DNA from 2 places in the Caballeronia sp. NCF2 genome. Region 1 is predicted to be linked to the other one. Evidence: predicted binding sites of a transcription regulator. Region 1 holds the regulator's gene; the other holds the start of a gene.
The links. Region 1 encodes FliA, which starts transcription of late flagellar genes. Its sites were predicted from a motif close to CTAAAGTTTNNNNNNNNNNNGCCGNTA; they were not measured.
Positions count from the first base shown of each region.

Region 2: motA (flagellar motor stator protein MotA) is a predicted target of FliA. The motif match lies at 2,336-2,362, and genes of this name have one in related genera.

Region 1 is NZ_JALQDN010000037.1:29,701-34,109, reverse strand. Features, by position in the region: gene flhF (flagellar biosynthesis GTPase FlhF) at 1-1,050, shown strand, start outside; gene NCS02_RS13920 (MinD/ParA family ATP-binding protein) at 1,043-1,960, shown strand; gene NCS02_RS13915 (RNA polymerase sigma factor FliA) at 1,979-2,710, shown strand; gene NCS02_RS13910 (GGDEF domain-containing protein) at 2,717-3,811, opposite strand; gene NCS02_RS13905 (Rieske 2Fe-2S domain-containing protein) at 4,024-4,409, shown strand, end outside.
Region 2 is NZ_JALQDN010000050.1:33,921-38,329, reverse strand. Features, by position in the region: gene NCS02_RS16585 (MFS transporter) at 1-669, shown strand, start outside; gene NCS02_RS16580 (hypothetical protein) at 736-903, shown strand; gene NCS02_RS16575 (hypothetical protein) at 996-1,268, opposite strand; gene NCS02_RS16570 (helix-turn-helix domain-containing protein) at 1,400-2,218, opposite strand; gene motA (flagellar motor stator protein MotA) at 2,457-3,329, shown strand; gene motB (flagellar motor protein MotB) at 3,360-4,340, shown strand; gene NCS02_RS16555 (Nramp family divalent metal transporter) at 4,401-4,409, opposite strand, start outside.

The DNA of each region.
Region 1 (4,409 bases):
GCATTCGATGGCTTGCCCGCGAACGCGGCGGCCGTCGTCACCGAAGCGATCCGCACGCGCATGGAGCAGGTCGTCAACGAAACGGTGATGAACGAGCTTTCGTCGATGCGCTCGATGATGGAAGAGCACTTCTCCGGTCTCATGTGGGGCGAGCGCCAGCGCCGCAACCCGACGGGCGGCGCGCTCACGAAGCGTTTGTTCGCCGCCGGTTTCTCGGCGCAGCTCGTCCGCATGATGGTGGACAACATGCCGGAACTCGAGAGCGTCGAAGGCGCGCTCGAGTGGGTGCAGCAGGTGCTCGAATCGAACATTCCGGTGATGGACAGCGAAGACGCGCTGATGGAACGCGGCGGCGTGTTCGCACTGATGGGCCCGACTGGCGTCGGCAAGACGACCACGACGGCCAAGCTCGCCGCGCGCTGCGTGATGCGCTTCGGCGCAAGCAAGGTCGCGCTGCTCACGACCGACAGCTACCGTATCGGCGCGCACGAGCAACTGCGCATTTTCGGCAAGATTCTCGGTGTGTCGGTTCACGCGGTGAAAGACGGCGCGGACCTGCAACTCGCGCTTTCGGAACTCCGCAACAAACATATCGTGCTGATCGACACGATCGGCATGAGCCAGCGCGATCGCATGGTCTCGGATCAGATCGCGATGCTGTGCGGCGCGGGTCATCCGGTGCAGCGCATCCTGCTGCTCAACGCGACGAGCCACGGCGACACGCTCAACGAAGTCGTGCAGGCCTACAAGAGCGCGGCGGACCAGCCGCCGCTCGCGGGCTGCATCCTGACCAAGCTCGACGAAGCGACGAATCTCGGCGGCGTGCTCGATACGGTCATCCGCTACAAGCTGCCGGTGCATTACGTGTCGACCGGTCAGAAAGTGCCGGAGAACCTGTACGTCGCGACCAAGCGGTTTCTCATCAAGAGCGCGTTCTGCATCCCGCGCGACAACTCGCCCTTCGTGCCGCAAGACGAAGAAACGCCTGCGCTGCTGTCCGCGTTGTCCGCGCGCGCCACGACCGAACTGCATGAGGTGCACTTTGGATAAGTTCGTGCTCGACCAGGCGGAAGGCCTGCGACGGCTCCTTACGCGCGCCGGTTCGCGCGTGGTGGCGATCGCGGGCGGACCGGCGGGCATCGGATGCACGTCGGCGGTGGTGAATCTCGGCGCGGCGCTTTCCATCCACGGCAAGGACGTGCTCGTGATCGACGAGCACCGCAACGCGGGATCGGTGAGCCGTCTCGTGGGCACCGAAGACGCGGGCGCGCTCGCCTCGGTGATGTCGGGCCGGCGCATGCTCGGCGATGCCGTCGAGCGCACGCCGTTCGGCTTCTCGCTGATGGCCGCGCCGCGCGACGAACGCATCGTTCACGATGCCGCGCAATGCCGCGCGCTGCTCGACGGTCCGGCGGACATCGTGCTGATCGATGCGCAACTCGATCGCCACGGCGCGCTGTCGACGCTCGCGGCGCAGGCGCATGACTTTCTTATTGTGACGCGGGTAGCCGCGTCGGCGATCACCGAGGCGTATGCGTGCATGAAACGACTGCACTACGCCCATGCGATCGGCCAGTTCCGCGTGCTCGTCAATCACGTGCAGAACCCGGCCGACGCGGCGGTCGCGTTCGACAACCTGTCGGGCGTCGCGAGCCGGTATCTGGCCGTGTCGCTCGTGCAGGCGGGATATGTGTCCGAGGATGCGCGCGTCGCTCGGGCGATGGAACTCTCACGCTGTGCAGTCGAAGCGTTCCCGGCCACGGCCGCGGCGCGCGACTACCGCGCAATCGCGGCGGAGCTCCTGCACTGGCCGATGCGCCCCGCGCCTTATATGCGCGATGCGGGCGGCCAGGCCGACGCGCGAAATCCGGTTAGCGACTCTGTACAGGGCGCGCGGGAGGCGTCGCATCGTGCGGCTGCGCTTCACGACTTTGCATTGAGCAGCACGGCGTCGATGTGATCAAGATAGGTGACCAAGATGTATAACGCCCAAGGCAAACTCTCACAGTCGGAAGTGCTGACGAAATACGCACCGCTCGTTCGACGGCTGGGGCTTCAACTCGTCGCCAAGATGCCGGCGAGCGTCGATCTCGACGATCTCATTCAGGCCGGCATGATCGGCCTGCTGGACGCGGCGAGCCGCTACAAGGAAGATCAGGGCGCGCAGTTCGAAACATATGCGAGCCAGCGCATCCGCGGCGCGATGCTGGATGAGCTCCGCGCGAACGACTGGCTGCCGCGCAGCATGCGCAAGACGTCGCGCGAAGTGGAATCGGCGGTGCACAAGGTCGAGCAGAACCTCGGCCGCGCGGCGAGCGAGCAGGAAATCGCCGAGCACATGAAGATGCCGCTCGACGAATATCAGTCGATGCTTCAGGACTTGCACGGCAGCCAGCTGATCTATTACGAAGACTTCGATCGCTCCGCCGACGACGAGCCGTTCCTCGACCGCTATTGCGTCGATCGTTCGGATCCGCTGTCCGCGCTGCTCGACGACAGCCTTCGCGGCGCGCTGATCGAAGCCATCGACAAGCTGCCCGAGCGCGAGAAGCTCCTGATGAGCCTCTATTACGAACGCGGCCTGAACCTGCGCGAAATCGGCGCGGTGATGGAAGTGAGCGAGTCGCGCGTGTGTCAGTTGCACAGCCAAGCGGTCGCGCGTCTGCGCACGAAGCTGCGCGAGCAGGCGTGGACGAGCGTCGAGGCCTGACGTTCCCTAGCTGATCTCGAAGTCCCGCGTCTCGGCGAAGACCGTTTTCCCTTCGCCGAGACTTTTCGCGCGGTACATCGCGCGGTCGGCGGCGCGCAGCACGGCGGTCATGCCGGTTTGATGCGCGGACGCCGCGCTCGAAAGCAGGCATGCGCCGATGCTCGCCGATACCGACACCGGCCGCTCCTGCACCGACGTAATTTCGCCGAGCGCCGAATGGATGTTGTCGGCCACCGACAACACGGCGTCGCGGTCGCGCATCTGATGCGCGAGCACGACGAACTCGTCGCCGCCCAGACGCGCGATGGTGTCCGACTTGCGCATGCGCTTCGCGAGCGAGTCCGCGAAGGCTTGCAGCAGCAGATCGCCGACGGCGTGACCGTAGGTATCGTTCACTTCCTTGAAGCCGTCGAGATCGATCAGAAGGAGCGCGATGGCGTGATCGCCATTGGCTTCGGGCGCGTTCATCGCGCGATCGACGACTCTTTCCAGCGCGTACCGGTTCGACAGACCCGTGAGCGGATCGGTCGATGCCTGACGCGCTAGATCGCGATTCGCGTTGCCGAGCCGATCGACGAGCACGCTCAGATACACCGATGCGCCGAGTACGCTCAGCGCGAGCCCGATCGCGGCGGGAAGATTCTCGTGCCACCACGGCTGCCAGACGGCTATCGCCGTGACGATGATGAGCGCCGTCGCGCACGATACGGCGAGCGTGCGCTTGCCGTATCGGCATCCCGAACCGATCAGAAACCAGAACATCACCCAGAGAAGCGGCAGCGCCCTTGCGCCGCCCGCGGCGAGCGCGAGCCCGAGGATCGTCTGATCGGCGATGGTCGTGACGGTCAGGCGCGCAACAGAAGGCGCGCTCATGCGGCTGACGATCAGAAGCGTGATCGCCCCATAAGACACATAGAGCGCGACGAGGCGCGTGGTCAGGAAGGCATCGTGTGAAGGGCGGAGCCACGCGAAAACGCCGTAAGCCAGAAGAACCACCGCTCCCATCCAGACCCGCAGCGTGGCCTGCTCGCGTTCCGGATTCCGGTGTTCGGACCATGCGAAGGCATAAGTCCGGCGTGCCGGTTGATGCGCCTGCTCCATACTGAACCCCTGGATGGTGATTTCTTTCTTTTATCTTGCTGCCAAGTACTGCGGCCCCGTCGCATGGCATCGGCTGAATGGAGTGGTATCGAGTTGCACCGAGCGAGCGATCCGCTATTTTGCAACGTTTTGCGAAGACGCTGTGTTTCGTGTAAGAACAGCTTAAGAACGTCCATTTCTCATTCACGGCGATGCGCGACGAATCCATTTCTTTGGCTGCCGAATGGCTGCCCGTTTGCAATAGCGAAGACGTGCCGGAAGGCGGCGCGCGCGGATTCATCGTGGCCGATGAGCGGATCGTCGTGTGGCGGGACAGCATCGGCGCGGCGCATGCGTGGCGCGATTACTGTCCGCATCGGGGCGCGCAGTTGTCGCTCGGGCATGTGATGCGCGATCAGATCGTGTGTCCGTATCACGGCTGGAGTTACGACATCGAAGGACAGTGTTTGCGGATTCCGTCGAATCCTTCATTGCGTCCGTCGAAGCGCGCGTGCGCGACGACTTTCGTTTGCGAAGAGAAGTACGGCGTTATCTGGATGTGTTTCGGCGAGCCTGCGTATGCGCTCGATTTCTTTCCCGAAGCCGCGATTCCCGGTGG
Region 2 (4,409 bases), on a different contig from region 1:
ATCGCGATCGAGCGCGAAAGCCGCACGCCGATGCTGCCGCTGTCGCTCTTCGCCGAGCGCACGTTCAGCGCGGCCGTGGCCTTCGGTATCGGCGTGAATCTCACCTACTATGGAATGGTCTTCGTGCTGAGCCTGTATTTGCAGCGCGTGCTCGGTCACACGCCCTTGCAGACCGGCCTCGCGTTCCTGCCGCTGACGGGCGGATTCCTGATCTCGAACCTGGCGAGCGGCCCTGTCGTCGCGCGCTTCGGCTCGCGCGGCCCGATGATCTTCGGCGCGCTGCTCGACGCCGCCGGTTTCGCCGCGCTCGCCTTCGTCGATGCGACGACGCCCACGGCCGCGCTGCTCGTGCCGTTCCTGCTGATTCCATCGGGGATGGGACTCGCGGTCCCGGCGATGACGACCGCGCTGCTCGGCACCGTCGGCCAGCCGCGTGCGGGCACGGCGTCGGCGGTGCTCAACACGGCGCGGCAGGCGGCGGGCGCGATCGGCGTCGCGGCGTTCGGCGCGCTCGCGGCTCATGGCGACGGCGCGGCGAGCGCGCACCAGATCGTCGATGCGGTGCGCTGGTCGGCGGCGATCTCCGTCGCGCTTCTGTTGTGCGCCGCGTTGATCGCGCGTCATGTGAACAATCCGGCGAGCGCGAACGCCGAAGAACGTGTTACTTAGAGACGGACGTCGGGAACGGCCGTTGCAACGCCCAGGTAAAGCCGCGAATCTTTTGAGGACAACACCATGTCGACAATGCCCCGCTCCCCCGAGGAGCCGCTCGAACCGGACCCGGACAAGCTGCTCGATCCCGACGCCGCGCCGAACCCCGAAGATCCGGACATGCCTGACGGCCCGGATTCCGCGACGCCGATGGTGCCCGCCGATCCGAAAAACGGCGAACCGCGCATGTAGAACGCCGGGCGGCCATCGCGCGCATAAAGCAATGCCCGCGCGGCCTTGAAAGCGGCGCGGGCATTCTTACTGATGCTCGTGGACGAAGAGCGTTACAGGCTAGTGGTCTGCACCGCGCCGGTTTCCAGCGCACGCTCGATGAGCGCTTCCTGCTGCGCCTTGCGAACGGCATCGGCGACGAGCGTATCGGGCGCTTCCACTTCGGCCTTGATCGCGCCGATGATGCCGTCCGCTTCGACGATCACGAGCGATTCCGCCGAATCCGCACGGCTGATGATGACGCGCAGCGGCCCGCCGCCCTCCGCGATGCTGGCGCAAAACTGCATCGTTTGCCCGCCGATCACTTGTTCGAATGTTTGAATCATCGCTGCCTTCCGCGTTGGTTGGACAAAAGCTGACACAGGCTGCGCGCCAAGCGGCGCGCAGCCTGCTTTCTCATTGATCCGCGCATGTCGACTAGGTTCAATTCTGTAAGCATGCGCGGCGCGACGCAAGCTCAACGTCTTGCGTCGGCGAGTTCGCGAAGGATGGCGGCGGTCGAATCGTCGGCGGGAAAGAAGGCTTCGATCGCAAGCTCCGACAACGTGATGTCGACGGGCGTGCCGAAAACCGTCGTCGTGCTCAAGAACGACAGCACGCCGTGCTGCGTGCGCAAACGCAAGGGCACGACGACGGGATCGGTCTCGCCGCGCGGCTCGTGGGTCGCGTGACGCGGCGCGGGATACGCCTCCAGTTCGGCCAAGAGCGCGACGAGCGTCGCATCGCCGGACACGTCGATTTGCCGGCGCAGGCGCGCGAGCAGATGCGCGCGCCACTCGTGCCAGTTGTCGATGGCATCGGCGAGACCTTGCGGATGCATCGACAGCCGCAGCACGTTGACGGGCGGCACGAGCAATTGCGCATCCGCCGATGCGACGAGCGGCGCGAAAGCCGCGTTGGCCGCGATCATCGTCCAGTGACGATCGACCGCGAGCGCGGGATACGGCTCATGCCCTTTGAGCACGAGATCGACAGCACGCCTGGCAGCGGAAAGTTGCGGATCGGCCAGCGCGCGCTCGCGATAAAGCGGCGCATAACCGGCCGCGACGAGCAGCGTGTTGCGCTCGCGCAGCGGCACGTCCAGTTGCTCGGCGAGGCGCATCAGCATGTCCCGGCTCGGCAGCGAGCGGCCCGATTCGACGAAGCTCAGGTGACGCGTGGACACGTCCGCAACGCCTGCGAGATCGAGCTGGCTCATGCGCCTGCGCTGACGCCATTCGCGCAATAGCGCGCCGACGTCCGATCGAACGGCTGGATGTACGAGGGTCGAGTTCATGCAACCGATGTTAGACGAAACATGATCACGCGATCCATTACCTGCGAAGTAAGCGGCGCCACGAACGTAACATTTACGCCGCAAACATTTGCGAAGAAAAACTTGCGCGCGACACCCTAAATCTCCGGCACTTTCGCGCCGATAAGTCCAACAACAAGCGAACAATGCGTCGCGAGCCGTGCGCGTCTCAATCCCGAGCACGCACGGCCCGCGGCGCCCGGACTTTTGCGGAGAAATCATGTTTGTCATCATCGGATGGTTGTTGGTCATCGGCTCGGTGATCGGAAGCTTCGTCGGCGTCGGCGGCCACCTCGCGGCCCTCGTGCAACCGTTCGAGCTGCTGTGTATTTTCGGCGCGGCGATCGGCGCGTTCGTCGTGTCGAATCCGACCGCGACGCTCAAGAAAACGTTGCAATCGATTCCGAAGGCGTTCAAGGGCGGCGGCTACACGAAAGAGAAATATCTCGCGCTGATCGCATTGCTCTACGAACTGCTTCAGAAGGCGCGCAAGGAAGGCATGATGGCGCTCGAAGCCGATGTCGATGCGCCCGAGTCCAGCCCGGTCTTTCAGAAGTACGAGCACGTCATGGCCGATCATCATCTGCTCGACTTCATCGTCGACTATCTGCGCATGATGTCTGCGGGCAATGTCAACGCGCTCGAAATGCAGGATCTGATGGACGAAGAGCTCGACACGCACCACACCGAAAGCTCGATCGCCGCGAACGCCATTCAGAAAATGGCCGATGGCCTGCCTGCATTCGGTATCGTCGCCGCGGTGATGGGCGTCGTGCACACGATGGGCTCGGTCGGCGCCGCGCCCGCCGTGCTCGGCGAGATGATCGCGGGTGCGCTCGTCGGCACGTTCCTCGGCATTCTGCTGGCGTACGGCTTCATCGGCCCGCTCGCGGACCTGCTCAACGCGAAGGGCGCGGCCGAAGCGAAGCCGTTCCAGTGCGTGAAGTCCGTGCTGCTCGCATCGATGAACGGTTATGCGCCGACGATCGCGGTCGAGTTCGGCCGCAAGGTGCTCTTCACCGCCGATCGTCCGAGCTTCAAGGAACTCGACGACGCGGTTCGTGCCACCAAGATGCCGAAGGCGGCTTCGTGATGACATCGGGTACGCAAAGGACCAACGCACATGGCTGAGAAACCGTCACGCGATCCGCTGCAGTCCGTGCTTGCGCCGACTGTCGTCGTCAAGCGCAAGAAGAAGGCGCACGGACACGGCCATCATGGCGGCGCATGGAAGATCGCCTACGCCGACTTCGTCACCGCGATGATGGCGTTCTTTCTGTTGATGTGGCTGCTCGGATCGACATCGAAGTACGACAAGGAAGGCATCGAGCAATACTTCAATACGCCGCTTTCCGCATTGTTCGGCAACGATGGCGGCGCGTCGGCGCATACGAGCGTCATCGCGGGCGGCGGCAGGGATCTGTCGAGCACGCGTCCGGGTGAAGGCAACAAGACCCAGACGCAACCGGTGCCGCAATCGATCGCGCGCGCTGCCGTTGCGATGGACGACTTGCGCAAGCTGCAGCAGCTCAAGCAGAAGCTGATGGCGCTCATCGAGCAGACGCCTGCGCTGCGCGCGTATAAGGACCAGATTCGCATCGCGATCACGAGTGAAGGCTTGCGTATCGAGATCGTCGATTCGCTCAAGCGGCCGATGTTCGCATCGGGCAGTTCGAGACTCGAAAGCTATGTGACGACGATTCTGACGAACATCGGCGCATCGCTGAACGATGTCGATAACCGCGTGTCGATCGCGGGGCATACGGATGCAGTGCCCTATTCCGGCGGTCAGGCGGGCTATTCGAACTGGGAGCTTTCGAGCGAGCGGGCGAATGCCGCGCGGCGCGCGCTCGTCGCGGGCGGCATGAAGGAAAGCAAGGTGCTGCAAGTGCGCGGACTGTCCGACGTGCTGCCGCTCAACAAGGATGTCGTCGACGAGCCGACGAATCGGCGGATCAGTATTCTCGTGCTGAACAAGGCCGCGGAACAGGCGTTCTTCCGCGATGGCGGCAGAACCACGGTCGATGAAACGCGGCCTGTCGAAGCGGCGCTTCCCGCGCCGGTCTCGGTCAAGTCGGATGCGCCGGCGGCGGTAGTGAAGTAGACAACGCTCGCGGCTTGACGAAGCGCCATGCACATCGAATCGTGCATGGCGCTTTTCATTTCAGCCGAG